2 regions of the Solibacillus daqui genome follow, and region 1 is predicted to be linked to the other one. Evidence: a T-box and tRNA genes for the amino acid it is inferred to sense, from the RefSeq annotation. Region 1 holds a T-box; the other holds one or more tRNA genes.
The links. A T-box is a leader RNA that pairs with one kind of tRNA and senses whether it is charged. The one in region 1 lies ahead of O7776_RS13725 (valine--tRNA ligase), so its partner is inferred to be a tRNA-Val.
Positions count from the first base shown of each region.

Region 2: it encodes a tRNA-Val, which carries the amino acid that the T-box ahead of O7776_RS13725 (valine--tRNA ligase) is inferred to sense. The anticodon was not compared.

Region 1 is NZ_CP114887.1:2,790,338-2,799,622, reverse strand. It holds gene hemB (porphobilinogen synthase) at 1-774, shown strand, start outside; gene hemL (glutamate-1-semialdehyde 2,1-aminomutase) at 776-2,065, shown strand; gene O7776_RS13735 (alanine racemase) at 2,242-2,871, shown strand; T-box leader at 3,233-3,491, shown strand; gene O7776_RS13725 (valine--tRNA ligase) at 3,554-6,196, shown strand; gene O7776_RS13720 (bifunctional folylpolyglutamate synthase/dihydrofolate synthase) at 6,299-7,564, shown strand; gene O7776_RS13715 (bifunctional folylpolyglutamate synthase/dihydrofolate synthase) at 7,565-8,818, shown strand; gene O7776_RS13710 (GGDEF domain-containing protein) at 8,889-9,285, shown strand, end outside.
Region 2 is NZ_CP114887.1:3,068,167-3,077,451, reverse strand. It holds rRNA gene O7776_RS15195 (23S ribosomal RNA) at 152-3,079, shown strand; rRNA gene rrf (5S ribosomal RNA) at 3,141-3,256, shown strand; tRNA gene O7776_RS15185 (tRNA-Val) at 3,266-3,341, shown strand; tRNA gene O7776_RS15180 (tRNA-Thr) at 3,352-3,427, shown strand; tRNA gene O7776_RS15175 (tRNA-Lys) at 3,435-3,510, shown strand; tRNA gene O7776_RS15170 (tRNA-Leu) at 3,524-3,607, shown strand; tRNA gene O7776_RS15165 (tRNA-Gly) at 3,651-3,725, shown strand; tRNA gene O7776_RS15160 (tRNA-Leu) at 3,732-3,820, shown strand; tRNA gene O7776_RS15155 (tRNA-Arg) at 3,842-3,918, shown strand; tRNA gene O7776_RS15150 (tRNA-Pro) at 3,924-4,000, shown strand; tRNA gene O7776_RS15145 (tRNA-Ala) at 4,008-4,083, shown strand; tRNA gene O7776_RS15140 (tRNA-Met) at 4,110-4,183, shown strand; tRNA gene O7776_RS15135 (tRNA-Ile) at 4,190-4,266, shown strand; tRNA gene O7776_RS15130 (tRNA-Ser) at 4,286-4,378, shown strand; tRNA gene O7776_RS15125 (tRNA-Met) at 4,409-4,483, shown strand; tRNA gene O7776_RS15120 (tRNA-Asp) at 4,487-4,562, shown strand; tRNA gene O7776_RS15115 (tRNA-Phe) at 4,571-4,646, shown strand; tRNA gene O7776_RS15110 (tRNA-Gly) at 4,650-4,723, shown strand; tRNA gene O7776_RS15105 (tRNA-Ile) at 4,734-4,810, shown strand; tRNA gene O7776_RS15100 (tRNA-Asn) at 4,821-4,896, shown strand; tRNA gene O7776_RS15095 (tRNA-Ser) at 4,908-4,998, shown strand; tRNA gene O7776_RS15090 (tRNA-Glu) at 5,000-5,071, shown strand; gene O7776_RS15085 (MBL fold metallo-hydrolase) at 6,066-7,046, shown strand; tRNA gene O7776_RS15080 (tRNA-Val) at 7,392-7,467, shown strand; tRNA gene O7776_RS15075 (tRNA-Thr) at 7,478-7,553, shown strand; tRNA gene O7776_RS15070 (tRNA-Lys) at 7,561-7,636, shown strand; tRNA gene O7776_RS15065 (tRNA-Leu) at 7,650-7,734, shown strand; tRNA gene O7776_RS15060 (tRNA-Gly) at 7,778-7,852, shown strand; tRNA gene O7776_RS15055 (tRNA-Leu) at 7,859-7,947, shown strand; tRNA gene O7776_RS15050 (tRNA-Arg) at 7,969-8,045, shown strand; tRNA gene O7776_RS15045 (tRNA-Pro) at 8,051-8,127, shown strand; tRNA gene O7776_RS15040 (tRNA-Ala) at 8,135-8,210, shown strand; tRNA gene O7776_RS15035 (tRNA-Met) at 8,237-8,310, shown strand; tRNA gene O7776_RS15030 (tRNA-Ile) at 8,317-8,393, shown strand; tRNA gene O7776_RS15025 (tRNA-Ser) at 8,413-8,505, shown strand; tRNA gene O7776_RS15020 (tRNA-Met) at 8,536-8,610, shown strand; tRNA gene O7776_RS15015 (tRNA-Asp) at 8,614-8,689, shown strand; tRNA gene O7776_RS15010 (tRNA-Phe) at 8,698-8,773, shown strand; tRNA gene O7776_RS15005 (tRNA-Gly) at 8,777-8,850, shown strand; tRNA gene O7776_RS15000 (tRNA-Ile) at 8,861-8,937, shown strand; tRNA gene O7776_RS14995 (tRNA-Asn) at 8,948-9,023, shown strand; tRNA gene O7776_RS14990 (tRNA-Ser) at 9,035-9,125, shown strand; tRNA gene O7776_RS14985 (tRNA-Glu) at 9,127-9,198, shown strand; gene O7776_RS14980 (NUDIX hydrolase) at 9,285-9,285, shown strand, end outside.

The DNA of each region.
Region 1 (9,285 bases):
GTTGAGCTAGGCATTCAAGCAGTATTATTATTTGGAATTCCAGCTGAAAAGGATGCGGTTGGTTCAGGTGCATACCATGAACACGGTATCGTTCAAAAAGCAACGCGATTAATTAAAGAATTACACCCTGAGTTATTAGTAATTGCTGACACTTGCTTATGCGAGTTCACAGATCATGGACATTGTGGAGTTGTTGAAAACCAACAAATTTTAAATGATCCTTCATTGAATTTATTAGCGCAAACTGCTATTTCTCAAGCGGAAGCAGGGGCTGATATTATTGCTCCTTCTAACATGATGGACGGCTTCGTAGCAGCCATTCGTGCTGGGTTAGATGCAGCTGGTTTTGAACATATTCCTGTTATGTCTTATGCGGTAAAATATGCGTCAAGCTACTACGGACCGTTTCGTGAAGCTGCAGAAGGTGCACCGAAATTTGGTGATCGTAAAACATATCAAATGGACCCATCAAACCGTATGGAAGCCATTCGCGAAGCAACTTCTGATATTGAAGAAGGCGCGGATTTCTTAATTGTTAAACCGGCATTAGCTTACATGGATATTATTCGTGATGTGAAAAATAGCTTCCCTGTTCCGGTCGTTGCGTATAACGTTTCGGGTGAATATTCAATGGTTAAAGCAGCTGCCGGGAATGGCTGGATTGATGAAAAATCCGTTGTACTGGAAACATTATTAGGTATGAAGCGTGCGGGTTCTGACTTAATTATTACTTATCATGCAAAAGACGTTTGCCGTTGGTTGGAGGAAAAATAATATGCGTAGTTATGAAAAATCAAAAGCAGCTTTCGTAGAGGCTGTTGATTTAATGCCGGGTGGAGTAAACTCTCCAGTACGTGCATTCAAATCAGTAAACTTAGACCCAATTTTCATGGAATCAGGTAAAGGTGCAATGATTACAGATATCGATGGCAACGAATACATTGATTACGTATTATCTTGGGGACCACTTATTTTAGGTCACTCAGAGCCAAAAGTTGTACAAGCAATTCAAGAGCAAGCAGCGAAAGCAACTTCTTTTGGTGCACCATCTCTTTCTGAAAATGAATTAGCAAAATTAGTGATGGACCGCGTACCAGGCGTCGAAATGATTCGTTTTGTTTCGTCGGGCACAGAGGCAACGATGTCTGCATTGCGTTTAGCTCGTGGTTATACAGGGCGTGATAAAATCTTAAAATTTGAAGGTTCTTATCATGGACATGGCGATTCGCTATTAATTAAAGCTGGTTCTGGTGTTGCTACTTTAGGTTTACCAGACTCTCCTGGTGTTCCAGCAGATATCGCAAAAAATACATTAACGGTTGCTTACAATGATTTAGAAGCAGCAAAAATTGTCTTTGAAAAATTCGGTTCAGAATTAGCGGCGGTTATCGTTGAGCCAGTAGCAGGTAATATGGGTGTTGTTCCGCCGAAGCCAGAGTTTTTAACCGGCTTACGTGAATTAACGGAAAAACATGGGACGGTATTAATTTTTGATGAGGTTATGACTGGATTCCGTGTAGACTATGGCTGTGCACAAGGTTACTACGGTGTAACACCTGATTTAACAACATTAGGGAAAGTAATCGGTGGTGGTCTTCCGGTAGGAGCGTTTGCAGGTAAACGTGAAATTATGGAAAACATCGCGCCAGCAGGTCCGATTTATCAAGCGGGTACACTTTCCGGTAACCCACTTGCAATGACAGCAGGCCGTGCTACATTAGAGCAATTAACACCAGCTTCTTATGAATATTTCAAAAAGTTAGGTGATCAATTAGAAGAAGGTTTCCGCGCAGCAGCAACGAAATTCAACATTCCACACACAGTAAATCGTGCAGGCTCTATGATTGGTTTCTTCTTCACAAATGAAAACGTAGTTGATTTTGAATCTGCTAAAACATCGGATTTAGCACTTTTTGCGGAGTACTTTAAATTAATGGCGGAGGAAGGAATCTTCTTACCACCATCACAATTTGAAGGTTTATTCCTTTCAACAGCTCACACAGAACAACATATTGCAAAAACAGTTGCTGCTTTCCATACCGTATTTGAGAAATTAGCAAGATAAATTTAAAGACCATTGTTTCGTTTACACAGGAAACAATGGTCTTTTTTTGAGTAAAAACTGATACAGCAAGTTAAACTGGGGAAATGAGGTAAATATTTTTTGCATAGTTGGACAATTATTCATACTTGGTCTATTTATTGCATTTTGGCATAAAGTAAACGGAGGAGGCGGTTTTAATGCAAAAATGGGAGATGAGTGAGGTACTTCGCTTTCCTGAACATTTTGGAACTGTACAGGAAGGCTCTATCATAAAAGTAGAGCCAAATTGGCAAAGTGAAGTGAATGCAGATTCAATCATCGTAAAGGGTGTTTATGTATTAAAAGGTCATATGCACTTTGATTTTAAAGAAAACGAATCGAATTCGAAAGATGGTATTTATATTGAACATCTCGATATTGAAAAGGACGAGGCCTATTTCGAATACGCGTTACCTTTCTCGATCGATGTACCGAATGAGGAAGTGGCGAATATTAAAATTCAGACATTCCAATCGGTTGTAACTGTTAATGAGCGTGGAGAATGTGTTTGTAAGTGGGAAGTGAGCTGTGACCTAGAAAAAGAAGAAGCTGAAAAGAAAATAGAGGTTATCGAACAAGAACAGCCAATTACGGTTGCCCATATCGAACAAGAACATCAAATTACGGTTACGCATGAGGAAAATGAACAGCTTCAGCAAGCACAAAAAATGGTGAAAGCTGCCATCTTAGAATCCTCAGGAATTTCGAATGAAGAAGTTGACTTTTTTGACCAATTAGCGGAAGCCTATAGTGTTGTACAAGTACAGTTAAATGCATCCAAAAAATAAGAAACGAGGCAATAAAGAATAAGACTTATTCTTTATTGCCTTTTTTATTTTGGGGAAATTTAATTAAATGAAATCTGTTAAAAATAAATAACAAAATAAAATCAAAATAAACAATAAGATAATGTCCAAAGTAGTTGGGAAAATAAGAGTGCGAATTGCTTGAAAAACCGTTAATGGAACAATGCAATGTCGCATTAAAAAGCGAAATTTTCTTAGCCAAGGAGGCAATAAATATGGATTATAATTTTTACGCATTTAGAAAACTCCTTTAGGTCAGTATATGTTACAAATAATCATTCCGTGTAAATTGTGATACTTGAAATTTTACGCAAAACATCATAAAATAAAGAATAACTTAATATTTGAAGCGTTGAATAGGAAGAGTACGTAAAGCAACAATGTATTAGAGAGGAAACGGTAGCTGCAAAGTTTCCACATTGTCCTTACAGAAGGTAGCCTAGGAGCTGACTTAGTGAACAGTTAGTAGCTAAGTGCCGGTTAAACACCGTTATCGAATGAAGTGCCGTTTGGGCATAGTAACGCCGCATATTTTGCGAGCGCTTGACTAAACCCGACCGGAATTAAAGGTGGTACCGCGACTTAACTCCCTCGTCCTTTTTTAAAGACGAAGGGAGTTTTTTGATTTCATTGAAAAAGTTTTTTATTAAAAGGAGAGATACACATGACTGAAATGACAATGCCAACTAAGTATGATCCACAGTCAACAGAAGCCGGCCGCTATGAATGGTGGTTAAACGGTAAATTTTTCGAAGCAGACCCAACTAGCGATAAAGAGCCTTATTCAATCGTAATTCCACCGCCAAATGTAACGGGGAAATTACACCTTGGTCACGCATGGGATACAACATTACAAGATATTCTAATCCGTATGAAACGTATGCAAGGTTACGATGCGCTTTGGTTACCAGGTATGGACCATGCAGGAATCGCAACACAGGCAAAAGTAGAACAAAAATTACGTGAAGACGGTATTACACGTTATGATTTAGGTCGTGAAAAATTCCTAGAAAAAACATGGGAATGGAAAGATGAATATGCTTCTCACATTCGCGCGCAATGGTCGAAGTTAGGGTTAGCATTAGACTATTCAAAAGAGCGTTTCACATTAGATGAAGGCTTATCAAAAGCAGTTAATGAAGTATTTGTAAAATTATACGAAAAAGATTTAATTTACCGCGGCGAACGCATCATTAACTGGGACCCAGCTGCAAAAACTGCCCTTTCTGACATTGAAGTTATTCATAAAGAAGTAGAAGGTGCATTCTACCATATGGAATACCCACTTGCTGATGGCTCTGGTGTGTTACGCGTTGCAACAACACGCCCAGAAACAATGTTAGGTGACTCAGGTGTTGCTGTTCACCCAGAAGATGAGCGCTATGCACACTTAGTAGGGAAAACGGTTATTTTACCAATCGTAGGCCGTGAAATTCCAATCGTTGCAGATGATTACGTTGATAAGGACTTCGGTACAGGTGTTGTAAAAATGACACCAGCGCATGACCCGAATGATTTTGAAGTAGGGAACCGTCATAATTTAGAACGTATTTTAATTATGAACGAAGATGGCACAATGAATCAACTTGCTGGAAAATACAATGGCATGGATCGTTTCGAATGCCGTAAGCAAATTGTAGCAGATTTACAAGAAGCGGGCGTACTTGTTGAAATCGAGCCACATGTACACCAAGTAGGTCACTCTGAGCGTACAAACGCAGTAGTAGAGCCATATCTTTCGGCACAATGGTTCGTAAAAATGGGCCCATTAGCTGAAGAAGCATTAGAAATGCAAAAAAATGAAGCAGAAAAAGTAAACTTCGTACCAAACCGTTTCGAAAATACGTATAACCGCTGGATGGAAAACATTCATGATTGGTGTATTTCTCGTCAATTATGGTGGGGTCACCAAATTCCTGCATGGTATCATAACGAAACTGGGGAAATCTACGTAGGTAAAGATGCTCCAGCAGATAAAGAAAACTGGACTCAAGATGAAGACGTGCTTGATACGTGGTTCTCATCTGCATTATGGCCATTCTCTACAATGAACTGGCCAAATGAAGAAGACGCATTATACAAACGTTACTACCCAACAAGCACACTAGTAACTGGCTATGACATTATTTTCTTCTGGGTAAGTCGTATGATCTTCCAAGGGAAAGAATTCACGGGCAAACGTCCATTCCAAGATGTATTAATCCATGGTTTAGTACGTGATGAAGAAGGACGCAAAATGTCTAAATCACTAGGAAATGGTGTAGATCCAATGGAAGTAATCGAGCAATATGGTGCCGATTCTTTACGTTACTTCTTAGCAACTGGTTCTTCACCAGGTCAAGATCTACGTTACTCAACTGAAAAAGTTGAATCTACTTGGAACTTCGTAAATAAAATTTGGAATGCGTCACGCTTTGCTTTAATGAATATGGAAGGCTTAACATTCGAGCAAATCGATTTAACAGGCGACCTTTCTACAGCGGATAAGTGGATTTTAAGTCGCTTAAATGAAACAATCGAGCGTGTTACAACATTATCTGATAAGTACGAGTTCGGTGAAGTAGGCCGTGAGTTATACAACTTCATTTGGGATGATTTCTGTTCTTGGTATATCGAAATGGCGAAATTACCATTATACGGTGAAGATGAAGCAGCAAAATTAACAACGCGTTCTGTACTTGCTTACGTTTTAGACAATACAATGCGCCTGTTACATCCATTAATGCCATTCGTAACAGAAGAAATTTGGCAGCACTTACCGCATGAAGGTGATTCAATTACGGTAGCAGCTTGGCCAATTGTAAACCCTACATTTGATTTCAAAGCGGAAGCGGGCGACATGCAGCTATTAATGGACATTATCCGTTCAGTTCGTAATATCCGTGCAGAAGTAAACACGCCTATGAGCAAAAAAGTAGCAATGACAATTTCAGCAAAAGATGCTGTAACTGCGTCTGTACTTGAAGCAAATAAAGGCTATATCGAAAAATTCTGTAACCCAGATGGCTTAACAATTGGTGCGACACTTGAAGCACCAGCTCAAGCGATGTCAGCGGTTGTTTCAGGCGCAGAAATCTTCATGCCATTAGCAGGCTTAATCAATATTGATGAAGAAATTGCACGTCTTGAAAAAGAGCTGGAAAAATGGGCGAAAGAAGTAAAATTAGTTTCGGGTAAATTATCAAATGAGCGTTTCGTTTCAAAAGCGCCAGAAGCTTTAGTAGCCGGGGAACGTGAAAAACTTGCAGACTACGAAGCAAAATACGAAACAGTAGAAAAACGCATTGCTGAGTTAAAGGCTATGTAATTTTCTTAGAGGTACCGAATTTTCGGTACCTCTTTTCTTTTTTTTCGCTATAATTAAGAATTAATACAATATGCATATACATGTAACTAGGGAGAGAACGACATGTTTCAAACGATGGAGCAGTGCACAGATTTTATTTTTCGCTTAAAGGCAAGTCAGTATAAGGGAGAGCCTTTACAATCAGCACATATTATTTTAGGAGCACTAGGTAATCCACAACATAAAACGAAATTTATTCATTTTGCTGGCTCAAATGGTAAGGGCTCGACACTAAATGCTACTCGTGAAATATTAATGGCACATGGTTTAACAGTAGGTGCTTTTATTTCGCCGCATTTAGAGCGTGCCAACGAGCGCGTAACAATTAACAAGCAGCAAATATTAGACGAGGATTTTTTGCGAATTGCTAATCTTTTGGTAAGGGTCATTGTAGACAAGCTTGATGGGAAGTTTCCAAGCTTTTTTGAATTTATGACACTGTTAGCTATAGTCTATTTTTCTGAACAAAAGTTGGATGTTGCACTTCTTGAAACGGGCATAGGCGGACGTTTAGATTCGACAAACGTCATTATTCCAGAGGTCTCGGTTATTACGACGATTTCATTAGAGCATACCGATATGTTAGGTGACACATATGCACTGATAGCAGCGGAAAAGGCGGGCATTATTAAAGCAGGAAAACCGGTAGTAGTCGGTGTGAAAAATGAGGAAGCTTTGTCGGTCATTAAAGAAACCGCGCATAAGTTACAGGCACCAATTTATACATTAAGTGAGCAATTTTTTGCAAAGTCAAACCAAGTACGTTTTGATTATGTAGGTGAGTTCATGCTAAAAGATGTAGAGCTAGCAATGTTGGGGGAGCATCAAATAGCAAATGCCGCGCTTGCTATTACTGCTACAAAGCTGTTTTTACAAGAGCTGGATGAAGTGAAATTGCGTGACGCATTGAAAAAAGCAAAATGGGAAGGTCGCTTCGAATGGGTACGTAATAATATTGTATTAGATGGTGCTCACAATTCGGAAGGAACAACGGCGCTTATTGAAACATTACAGCAAGTCGTTCCAAACAAAAAATATGTGTTTATTTATGCTGCGCTGCAAGATAAAGATCATGCGCTAAGCATCCAGTTAATGGACCAAGTCGCTTCAGAAATGAATTTCACACAAATTACCTTACCTCGGGCAGCTACAGCAAGGCAGCTTTTTGAACAAAGTAATCATCAACAGAAGTTTGCTAGTGGGAATTGGATGGAGCTAGTTGAGCAAAAAATGGCTCATTTAACAGCTGATGATGTACTTGTCATCACAGGTTCACTGTATTTTATTGCAGAAGTACGTAGTTATTTTTTGTGTAAAGGGTGGTTATAAATGATTCCGTTATTAGATGTTTATAAAGAACGTTGGCAGGTTGCGAGTGATACGGCTATAAAACCAGGCCTAGCCTCGATTGAACAAGCTCTTAAAGTACTCGGAAGTCCTGAAAAGGAGCTAAAGGTCGTGCATTTTGCTGGTACAAATGGGAAAGGATCTACATTAACGTTTGTGGAAGCGATGGCACGTGAATATAGTCTGTCTGTTGGGAAATTTATGTCACCATGTGTTGTTGATGTACACGACCAAATTCAAATAAACGGTGTTAATATTACAGCACAACAACTAGACGCAATCTTTCAACAATTACATGAATGTGGTTTAAGTGGGAAACTAACTGATTTTGAATTATTAACAGTTATCGCATTTGTGTTTTTTAAACAGCAGCATGTTGATTTAGTGCTGATTGAAGCAGGGATGGGCGGGCGTGATGATAGTACAAATGTAGTAAATCCGATAGTTTCAGTTATTACGAGTATTGCACTTGAACATACGAATTTTTTAGGTAATACACTTTCTAGTATAGCCGCACATAAAGCAGGTATTATTAAGCAGGGGCGACCAGTTGTCCTTGGCGAAGTGCCTCAAGAGGTTCAATTTATTTTCGAAAAGGAAGCACAAATAAAAAATACGTCAATTGAGCAGTACGGGCGGGAATTTATTGTGACGTATACAGCGCAAGGCGAAACCTATACTCACGTAAAAAATAGCTTTTCATTTGATCAATTATCACGTCAATTTTTAGGACCACATCAAGGGAAAAACATGGCGCTAGCAATTTCCGCTTTTTTACAAGTGCTTCAAGCATTTGATTTGCCAGTGGAAGCACTAAAAATAAATCAAGCAATCAGCAAAGCAAAATTGTCAGGTCGCTTTGAACAAGTGTTACCAAATGTATATTTTGATGGTGCACATAATCCAGCAAGTATCGAAATGCTTGTACAAACAGTCCATCAACAATTTCCAACGCAAAGGATTGAATTTATCGTTGGTTTATTGGCCGATAAGGATGTAGATACCATTTTGAACATGCTTGAACAAGTTAGTGAGACGTTTTATTTTGTTGATATTGATAATCCACGTGCTATGCCAGCGCAGCAATTACTGGAAAAAAGTAACGTAATTGAAAAATCGATTGTATCAAATGTAGGTACTTTGTTACAAATGCCAACAAAGAATGGAAAAGTACTAATTGTGACGGGTTCACTCTATTTATTGAGCGAGATACGACAAAAACTTACCCTCTTGTGATTAATCAGATGACATCATATCACTAGTTTGCTACTATGGTAGAACTTAAGTGTTTTCTAGTGGGGGAAATATGTTTAGCAATGAAAATAAAATTAGATCAAATGCTGTTGTTTTTTTAGTTGTGACGATTATGCTGGCTCTATTATTTGATAAAGTGCCTACACATCAGATGGATATATATACATTTTTAGGATTATTGTTAGTAACAATTTTTGCGGCTTGTTATCCATTGAAATATGGACAAATGGAACGCATTAATATTTTTTGGATAATGATTCCGGTTTTATATTTGTACGGTTTACCATTGATGATACTGTATTATCAATTAGCTATATTCGCTTTTTTATTAATAAGTCGTATGAAATTGGGGAATTTTTCACATTACCCAATCTATGCGATGGTGTTTTTTGTTGGACCTTTGTTGTCTTATACAATCATTACGATATTCGGTTTTGAATTTGATACAA
Region 2 (9,285 bases), 280 kb from region 1:
GTGAAGCTTAGTCACGATGTGATTGAAGTTCGCTGTCTTGTTCTTTGAAAACTGGATAAAACGACATTGATAAGTAATAAACAAACATAGATCAAGTAATTGATCGTGCAATATCCTTAAAATCTTACTTTTTTAAGTAAGTTTAACTTTTGGTTAAGTTAATAAGGGCGCACGGTGGATGCCTTGGCACTAGGAGTCGATGAAGGACGGCACTAACACCGATATGCCTCGGGGAGCTGTAAGTAAGCTTTGATCCGGGGATTTCCGAATGGGGGAACCCACTATCTTTAATCGGATAGTATCTACACGTGAATACATAGCGTGATGAGGACAGACGCAGGGAACTGAAACATCTAAGTACCTGCAGGAACAGAAAGAAAATTCGATTCCCTGAGTAGCGGCGAGCGAAACGGGAAGAGCCCAAACCAAAGAGCTTGCTCTTTGGGGTTGTAGGACACTCTATACGGAGTTACAAAAGAATGATTTAGGCGAAGCGACTTGGAAAGGTCCGCAAGAGAAGGTAAAAGCCCTGTAGCCAAAAAATCATTCTCTCCAGAGTGGATCCTGAGTACGGCGGAACACGTGAAATTCCGTCGGAATCCGGGAGGACCATCTCCCAAGGCTAAATACTACCTAGTGACCGATAGTGAACCAGTACCGTGAGGGAAAGGTGAAAAGCACCCCGGAAGGGGAGTGAAATAGAACCTGAAACCGTGTGCCTACAAGTAGTTAGAGCCCGTTAATGGGTGATAGCGTGCCTTTTGTAGAATGAACCGGCGAGTTACGATTACGTGCGAGGTTAAGTTGAGAAGACGGAGCCGCAGCGAAAGCGAGTCTGAATAGGGCGAATTAGTACGTGGTCGTAGACCCGAAACCAGGTGATCTACCCATGTCCAGGATGAAGGTGAGGTAACACTTACTGGAGGTCCGAACCCACGCACGTTGAAAAGTGCGGGGATGAGGTGTGGGTAGCGGAGAAATTCCAATCGAACTTGGAGATAGCTGGTTCTCTCCGAAATAGCTTTAGGGCTAGCCTCGTGATTGAGAATACCGGAGGTAGAGCACTGTTTGGACTAGGGGGCATCTCGCTTTACCGAATTCAGACAAACTCCGAATGCCGGATATTTATACACGGGAGTCAGACTGCGAGTGATAAGATCCGTAGTCAAAAGGGAAACAGCCCAGACCACCAGCTAAGGTCCCAAAGTAATCGTTAAGTGGAAAAGGATGTGGCGTTGCTTAGACAACCAGGATGTTGGCTTAGAAGCAGCCATCATTTAAAGAGTGCGTAATAGCTCACTGGTCGAGTGACGCTGCGCCGAAAATGTATCGGGGCTAAACGATTCACCGAAGCTGTGGATGCATACCATTGGTATGCGTGGTAGGAGAGCGTTCTAAGGGCGTTGAAGTCAGACCGGAAGGACTGGTGGAGCGCTTAGAAGTGAGAATGCCGGTATGAGTAGCGAAACATGGGTGAGAATCCCATGCACCGTATGACTAAGGTTTCCTGAGGAAGGCTCGTCCGCTCAGGGTTAGTCGGGACCTAAGCCGAGGCCGATAGGCGTAGGCGATGGATAACAGGTTGATATTCCTGTACTACCTCCCCACCGTTTGAGAAATGGGGGGACGCAGTAGGGTAGGGTAAGCAGAGCGTTGGTTGTCTCTGTTCAAGCAGTAAGGTGTGTGCGTAGGCAAATCCGCGTACTTTAACATTGAGCTGTGATGACGACTCCGTATGGAGGAAGTTCCTGATCTCACACTGCCAAGAAAAGCCTCTATCGAGGTGGGAGGTACCCGTACCGCAAACCGACACAGGTAGTCGAGGAGAGAATCCTAAGGTGTGCGAGAGAACTCTCGTTAAGGAACTCGGCAAAATGACCCCGTAACTTCGGGAGAAGGGGTGCTCTGGTAGGGTGTATAGCCCGAGAGAGCCGCAGTGAATAGGCCCAGGCGACTGTTTAGCAAAAACACAGGTCTCTGCAAAACCGTAAGGTGACGTATAGGGGCTGACGCCTGCCCGGTGCTGGAAGGTTAAGAGGAGTGGTTAGCGCAAGCGAAGCTGCGAATTGAAGCCCCAGTAAACGGCGGCCGTAACTATAACGGTCCTAAGGTAGCGAAATTCCTTGTCGGGTAAGTTCCGACCCGCACGAAAGGCGTAACGATCTGGGCACTGTCTCAACGAGAGACTCGGTGAAATTATAGTACCTGTGAAGATGCAGGTTACCCGCGACAGGACGGAAAGACCCCGTGGAGCTTTACTGTAGCTTGATATTGAATTTTGGTACAACTTGTACAGGATAGGTAGGAGCCAGAGATCTCGGAGCGCCAGCTTCGAAGGAGGCGTCGGTGGGATACTACCCTGGTTGTATTGAACTTCTAACCCATGCCCCTTAGCGGGGTAGGAGACAGTGTCAGGCGGACAGTTTGACTGGGGCGGTCGCCTCCTAAAAGGTAACGGAGGCGCCCAAAGGTTCCCTCAGAATGGTTGGAAATCATTCGTAGAGTGTAAAGGCATAAGGGAGCTTGACTGCGAGACCTACAAGTCGAGCAGGGTCGAAAGACGGGCTTAGTGATCCGGTGGTTCCGCATGGAAGGGCCATCGCTCAACGGATAAAAGCTACCCCGGGGATAACAGGCTTATCTCCCCCAAGAGTCCACATCGACGGGGAGGTTTGGCACCTCGATGTCGGCTCATCGCATCCTGGGGCTGTAGTCGGTCCCAAGGGTTGGGCTGTTCGCCCATTAAAGCGGTACGCGAGCTGGGTTCAGAACGTCGTGAGACAGTTCGGTCCCTATCCGTCGTGGGCGTAGGAAATTTGAGAGGAGCTGTCCTTAGTACGAGAGGACCGGGATGGACACACCGCTGGTGTACCAGTTGTCTTGCCAAAGGCATCGCTGGGTAGCTATGTGTGGACGGGATAAGTGCTGAAAGCATCTAAGCATGAAGCCCCCTCAAGATGAGATTTCCCATTACTCAAGTAAGTAAGACCCCTGAAAGACGATCAGGTAGATAGGTTCGAGGTGGAAGTGTGGCGACACATGTAGCTGACGAATACTAATCGGTCGAGGACTTAACCACATGTTTACGAAAATCAATGAACCGTTTATCCAGTTTTGAAAGAATAATTCTTTCAAATTAATCTAGTGATGATGGCAAAGAGGTCACACCTGTTCCCATACCGAACACAGAAGTTAAGCTCTTTAGCGCCGATGGTAGTTGGGGGTTTCCCCCTGTGAGAGTAGGACGTCGCTAGGTTATTACCCAGGAGGATTAGCTCAGCTGGGAGAGCACCTGCCTTACAAGCAGGGGGTCGGCGGTTCGAGCCCGTCATCCTCCACCATTTCTAAAATGCCGGTGTAGCTCAGTTGGTAGAGCAACTGACTTGTAATCAGTAGGTCGAGGGTTCGACTCCTTTCGCCGGCACCATTTTAGAGAGCCATTAGCTCAGTCGGTAGAGCATCTGACTTTTAATCAGAGGGTCGAAGGTTCGAGTCCTTCATGGCTCACCAGTAATTTGCTTTAGCGGGTGTGGCGGAATTGGCAGACGCACTAGACTTAGGATCTAGCGCCGCAAGGCGTGGGGGTTCGACTCCTTCACCCGCACCATTTAATTTCATAACTGTCAGATAAAAAATATCTTAAGCATTTTGCGGAAGTAGTTCAGTGGTAGAACACCACCTTGCCAAGGTGGGGGTCGCGAGTTCGAACCTCGTCTTCCGCTCCAAAAAATGCCGGGGTGGCGGAACTGGCAGACGCACAGGACTTAAAATCCTGCGGTGAGTGATCACCGTGCCGGTTCGATTCCGGCCCTCGGCACCATTTTATTTTAATATGTATAGCGCGCCCGTAGCTCAATTGGATAGAGCGTTTGACTACGGATCAAAAGGTTATGGGTTCGACTCCTGTCGGGCGCGCCAGATTACGGAATGTAGCTCAGCTTGGTAGAGCACTTGGTTTGGGACCAAGGGGTCGTAGGTTCGAATCCTGTCATTCCGACCATTATAATGGGGCCTTAGCTCAGCTGGGAGAGCGCCTGCCTTGCACGCAGGAGGTCAGCGGTTCGATCCCGCTAGGCTCCACCATAAAAGACAACCAAAATAAAGATCCTGGCTACCTAGCTCAGCTGGCTAGAGCATTCGGTTCATACCCGAAAGGTCGTGGGTTCGACTCCCTCGGTAGCCATCTTAAGGACCTTTAGCTCAGTTGGTTAGAGCAGACGGCTCATAACCGTCCGGTCACAGGTTCGAGTCCTGTAAGGTCCACCAGTAATCACATATTTAACTCGGAGGTATACCCAAGTCTGGCTGAAGGGATCGGTCTTGAAAACCGACAGGCGGGTAACACCGCGCGGGGGTTCGAATCCCTCTACCTCCTCCATTTTAATTGAATAATTGAGTTTTTTATTATCGCGGGGTGGAGCAGTGGTAGCTCGTCGGGCTCATAACCCGAAGGTCACAGGTTCAAGTCCTGTCCCCGCAACCAAATGGTCCCGTGGTGTAGCGGTTAACATGCCTGCCTGTCACGCAGGAGATCGCCGGTTCGATCCCGGTCGGGACCGCCATTTTTTATGGGTTTGTAGCTCAGTTGGTAGAGCATTAGATTGAAGCTCTAAGTGTCGGCGGTTCGATTCCGTCCAAACCCACCATATGCGGGTGTAGTTTAGTGGTAAAACCTCAGCCTTCCAAGCTGATGTTGTCGGTTCGATTCCGATCACCCGCTCCAGTTTTTAAGAGGGCCTATAGCTCAGCTGGTTAGAGCGCACGCCTGATAAGCGTGAGGTCGATGGTTCGAGTCCATTTAGGCCCACCATATAAAACGTTCCGAAGTAGCTCAGTTGGTAGAGCATCCGGCTGTTAACCGGCAGGTCGCAGGTTCGAGTCCTGCCTTCGGAGCCATATTTATTTAAGGGGAATTACTCAAGAGGCTGAAGAGGCGCCCCTGCTAAGGGTGTAGGTCGGGTAACCGGCGCGAGGGTTCAAATCCCTCATTCTCCGCCACGGCCCGTTGGTCAAGTGGTTAAGACACCGCCCTTTCACGGCGGTAACACGGGTTCGAATCCCGTACGGGTCATACATAAGTAAAACAAGAAAACGCTAAGCATATTTTCCTTGCTTAGCGTTTTTTTGTAATCAATATTAATTGATTATTAGTTTCTCCATATTGAAATGCTCTAGTCGAGTTATTTACTTAAAAGTCTTTCTTATAAGCTGTGTAATTATTTAAGACGTGGTACCATTTATTATTTTGTTAAAGTAATGATGAATTGATTTATAATATTCATTGGATTAAGGGCTACGTCTGTTAAAGTACCGGCAAAAATAATTTGTTAACCAATTGATTGGTTAAATTGCTCAAAGTCAGGTTACTTTATAACATTATTTTTTGAATTATGTATATAGCTTTCCAGAGCGTCAGTTTAAGCATATAAGCTTTTTTTAATATACCATTCACCTTTGACTTGCTGTAATGTCCTTGAATGCCTTATTTTCGATATAGTATGTAGGATCTGCTATTGTTTTTCAGGCTGCTTCATAACTTTTTTCTTGAGGAAATAAAGAAATTCTGGCTTTTCTAAAACCAATGAAATCATATGTAGTAGCGAGTTAGCCATATTGGAGTGCTTTTTATAGTGCTTTTTGTTCTTCATTACGCAGTAAAATGATTTTCTCACATATAGAGTAATTTAAGTCCAATAATTCGTAAGGAAAACGTGCTACACCGAAAGTAAGCCAATAGCTATGAGATAGTTCATGGATAAGAACAGCATGCCTGGCGTTAAATTGATCCGTTTTAGCTACTGTAATATAGTAATTTTCATTGTAGTTTGGGTAGTTAAATAATATGGCTTCCAGCCCGTTATATTTAATATAAGCAACAGGTGTAAAATTTGGTCAGAATTTATGTAAGAGTTGAGTTGATACAAATGGCTGAATTATTGATGTAAACGCGGCCATAAAAGTATCCCTTCAAAGATATTTTGAAATGATATATTTTTGTTCAATAATCAAATAGTATTCGAGAAATTATAATAGATTTAATTTGATGAAATAGAGGAGGCATAAAGGTGAGTGCAGTTTTTGAATATAATACTAAAAAAGTATATCCAATTATTTATCCAGTTAAATACGGACAAATGAATAATATTAACTGTTACCTATTTGAACACCAAAATAAGCTAACATTAATTGATGCAGGAATTGATTCAGCCGAATATGAAGTGTTTTTTGATGAACAGCTTGCTGCATATGATTTAAACATAATGGATATTGATCAAATCATTTTGACTCACCACCATATTGATCATATTGGTATGGTCAATAAAATTATTGGAAAAAAGCAAATTCCGGTATTCGCACATCCACTTGCATTAGAGAGGCTAGCATTGACAACAACTTATCAGCAGACTAAAATTCAATTTTTTGAAGAGCTATATGAACACTATGGTTGTACACATGTTATGGCGTCCCGTATAGAGAAAATGAAGCAAACACTAAATGATGCTGGTGGATTGCGTATAAAGTCTGTGATTGAGCCAATTCAAGCAAATGATTATGTTGGAGAATTAAAAGTTTTGGAAACGCCAGGGCATTCATTGGACTCAATAACTTTATATGATGAAGAATCAGGCTGGTTGTTTACGGGAGATTTAATTATCGAAAAGGGGTCGACAAATGCATTAATTGACTTTGATTCAAGGAAATTATTGCTTCCAACAGTATTACAGCATCGTCAATCAATTGAGCAATGTCAGAAATTATTAATTTCAACGGTATTTGCTGGTCATGAAAAGATATTTACTAATTTTTCTGAGGTAGCCCAATTAAATATCGCGAAGATTGATTACAAAGTGCAGCGAATTGCAAAACAGATTGAACAAGGCAATGAGTCAGTCTTAAAACTGGCGAATGCTCTTTATGGTAATTTAATGCATACGATGCCTACGCTTATTTTTTCGGAAGTAATTGGCTATGTTAATTATGCTGAAATTTTAGGGATTGTGGAAAGAGTACAACGAAACGGGCAAATAACATTTCGTTGTGTTTGAATTTGGGTTAATGTAAAAATATAGATTCTTATGGTAAGAATCTATATCTACTAGTTGAGCCAACAGTATTTTTCGAATTTTTACATATAATTAAATAACGAAGAGCATAAATTTTTTTATAAAAATGAAAAACAACTGTTGAAAAAAATGGATAATCATATTAGAATTTCGATATACTAAGAAATCGTTTTCATTGGTTAACAAGGTCATTTGATGGGGATTTTTGAAAAAAATATATTTTTTAAAAAAGTTTTCAAAAAATCATTGCATTTTCTTATGAATACTGATATTATAAATCTTGTCCTTAAGAGAAAGGTCACTTACGAAATGTAACAATATTACCCAGGAGGATTAGCTCAGCTGGGAGAGCACCTGCCTTACAAGCAGGGGGTCGGCGGTTCGAGCCCGTCATCCTCCACCATTTCTAAAATGCCGGTGTAGCTCAGTTGGTAGAGCAACTGACTTGTAATCAGTAGGTCGAGGGTTCGACTCCTTTCGCCGGCACCATTTTAGAGAGCCATTAGCTCAGTCGGTAGAGCATCTGACTTTTAATCAGAGGGTCGAAGGTTCGAGTCCTTCATGGCTCACCAGTAATTTGCTTTAGCGGGTGTGGCGGAATTGGCAGACGCACTAGACTTAGGATCTAGCGCCGCAAGGCGTGGGGGTTCGACTCCCTTCACCCGCACCATTTAATTTCATAACTGTCAGATAAAAAATATCTTAAGCATTTTGCGGAAGTAGTTCAGTGGTAGAACACCACCTTGCCAAGGTGGGGGTCGCGAGTTCGAACCTCGTCTTCCGCTCCAAAAAATGCCGGGGTGGCGGAACTGGCAGACGCACAGGACTTAAAATCCTGCGGTGAGTGATCACCGTGCCGGTTCGATTCCGGCCCTCGGCACCATTTTATTTTAATATGTATAGCGCGCCCGTAGCTCAATTGGATAGAGCGTTTGACTACGGATCAAAAGGTTATGGGTTCGACTCCTGTCGGGCGCGCCAGATTACGGAATGTAGCTCAGCTTGGTAGAGCACTTGGTTTGGGACCAAGGGGTCGTAGGTTCGAATCCTGTCATTCCGACCATTATAATGGGGCCTTAGCTCAGCTGGGAGAGCGCCTGCCTTGCACGCAGGAGGTCAGCGGTTCGATCCCGCTAGGCTCCACCATAAAAGACAACCAAAATAAAGATCCTGGCTACCTAGCTCAGCTGGCTAGAGCATTCGGTTCATACCCGAAAGGTCGTGGGTTCGACTCCCTCGGTAGCCATCTTAAGGACCTTTAGCTCAGTTGGTTAGAGCAGACGGCTCATAACCGTCCGGTCACAGGTTCGAGTCCTGTAAGGTCCACCAGTAATCACATATTTAACTCGGAGGTATACCCAAGTCTGGCTGAAGGGATCGGTCTTGAAAACCGACAGGCGGGTAACACCGCGCGGGGGTTCGAATCCCTCTACCTCCTCCATTTTAATTGAATAATTGAGTTTTTTATTATCGCGGGGTGGAGCAGTGGTAGCTCGTCGGGCTCATAACCCGAAGGTCACAGGTTCAAGTCCTGTCCCCGCAACCAAATGGTCCCGTGGTGTAGCGGTTAACATGCCTGCCTGTCACGCAGGAGATCGCCGGTTCGATCCCGGTCGGGACCGCCATTTTTTATGGGTTTGTAGCTCAGTTGGTAGAGCATTAGATTGAAGCTCTAAGTGTCGGCGGTTCGATTCCGTCCAAACCCACCATATGCGGGTGTAGTTTAGTGGTAAAACCTCAGCCTTCCAAGCTGATGTTGTCGGTTCGATTCCGATCACCCGCTCCAGTTTTTAAGAGGGCCTATAGCTCAGCTGGTTAGAGCGCACGCCTGATAAGCGTGAGGTCGATGGTTCGAGTCCATTTAGGCCCACCATATAAAACGTTCCGAAGTAGCTCAGTTGGTAGAGCATCCGGCTGTTAACCGGCAGGTCGCAGGTTCGAGTCCTGCCTTCGGAGCCATATTTATTTAAGGGGAATTACTCAAGAGGCTGAAGAGGCGCCCCTGCTAAGGGTGTAGGTCGGGTAACCGGCGCGAGGGTTCAAATCCCTCATTCTCCGCCACGGCCCGTTGGTCAAGTGGTTAAGACACCGCCCTTTCACGGCGGTAACACGGGTTCGAATCCCGTACGGGTCATACATAAGTAAAACAAGAAAACACTAAGTACATTCAATAGTACTTAGTGTTTTTTAATACGCATAATTAAAGAGGCGGTGAGTCAGA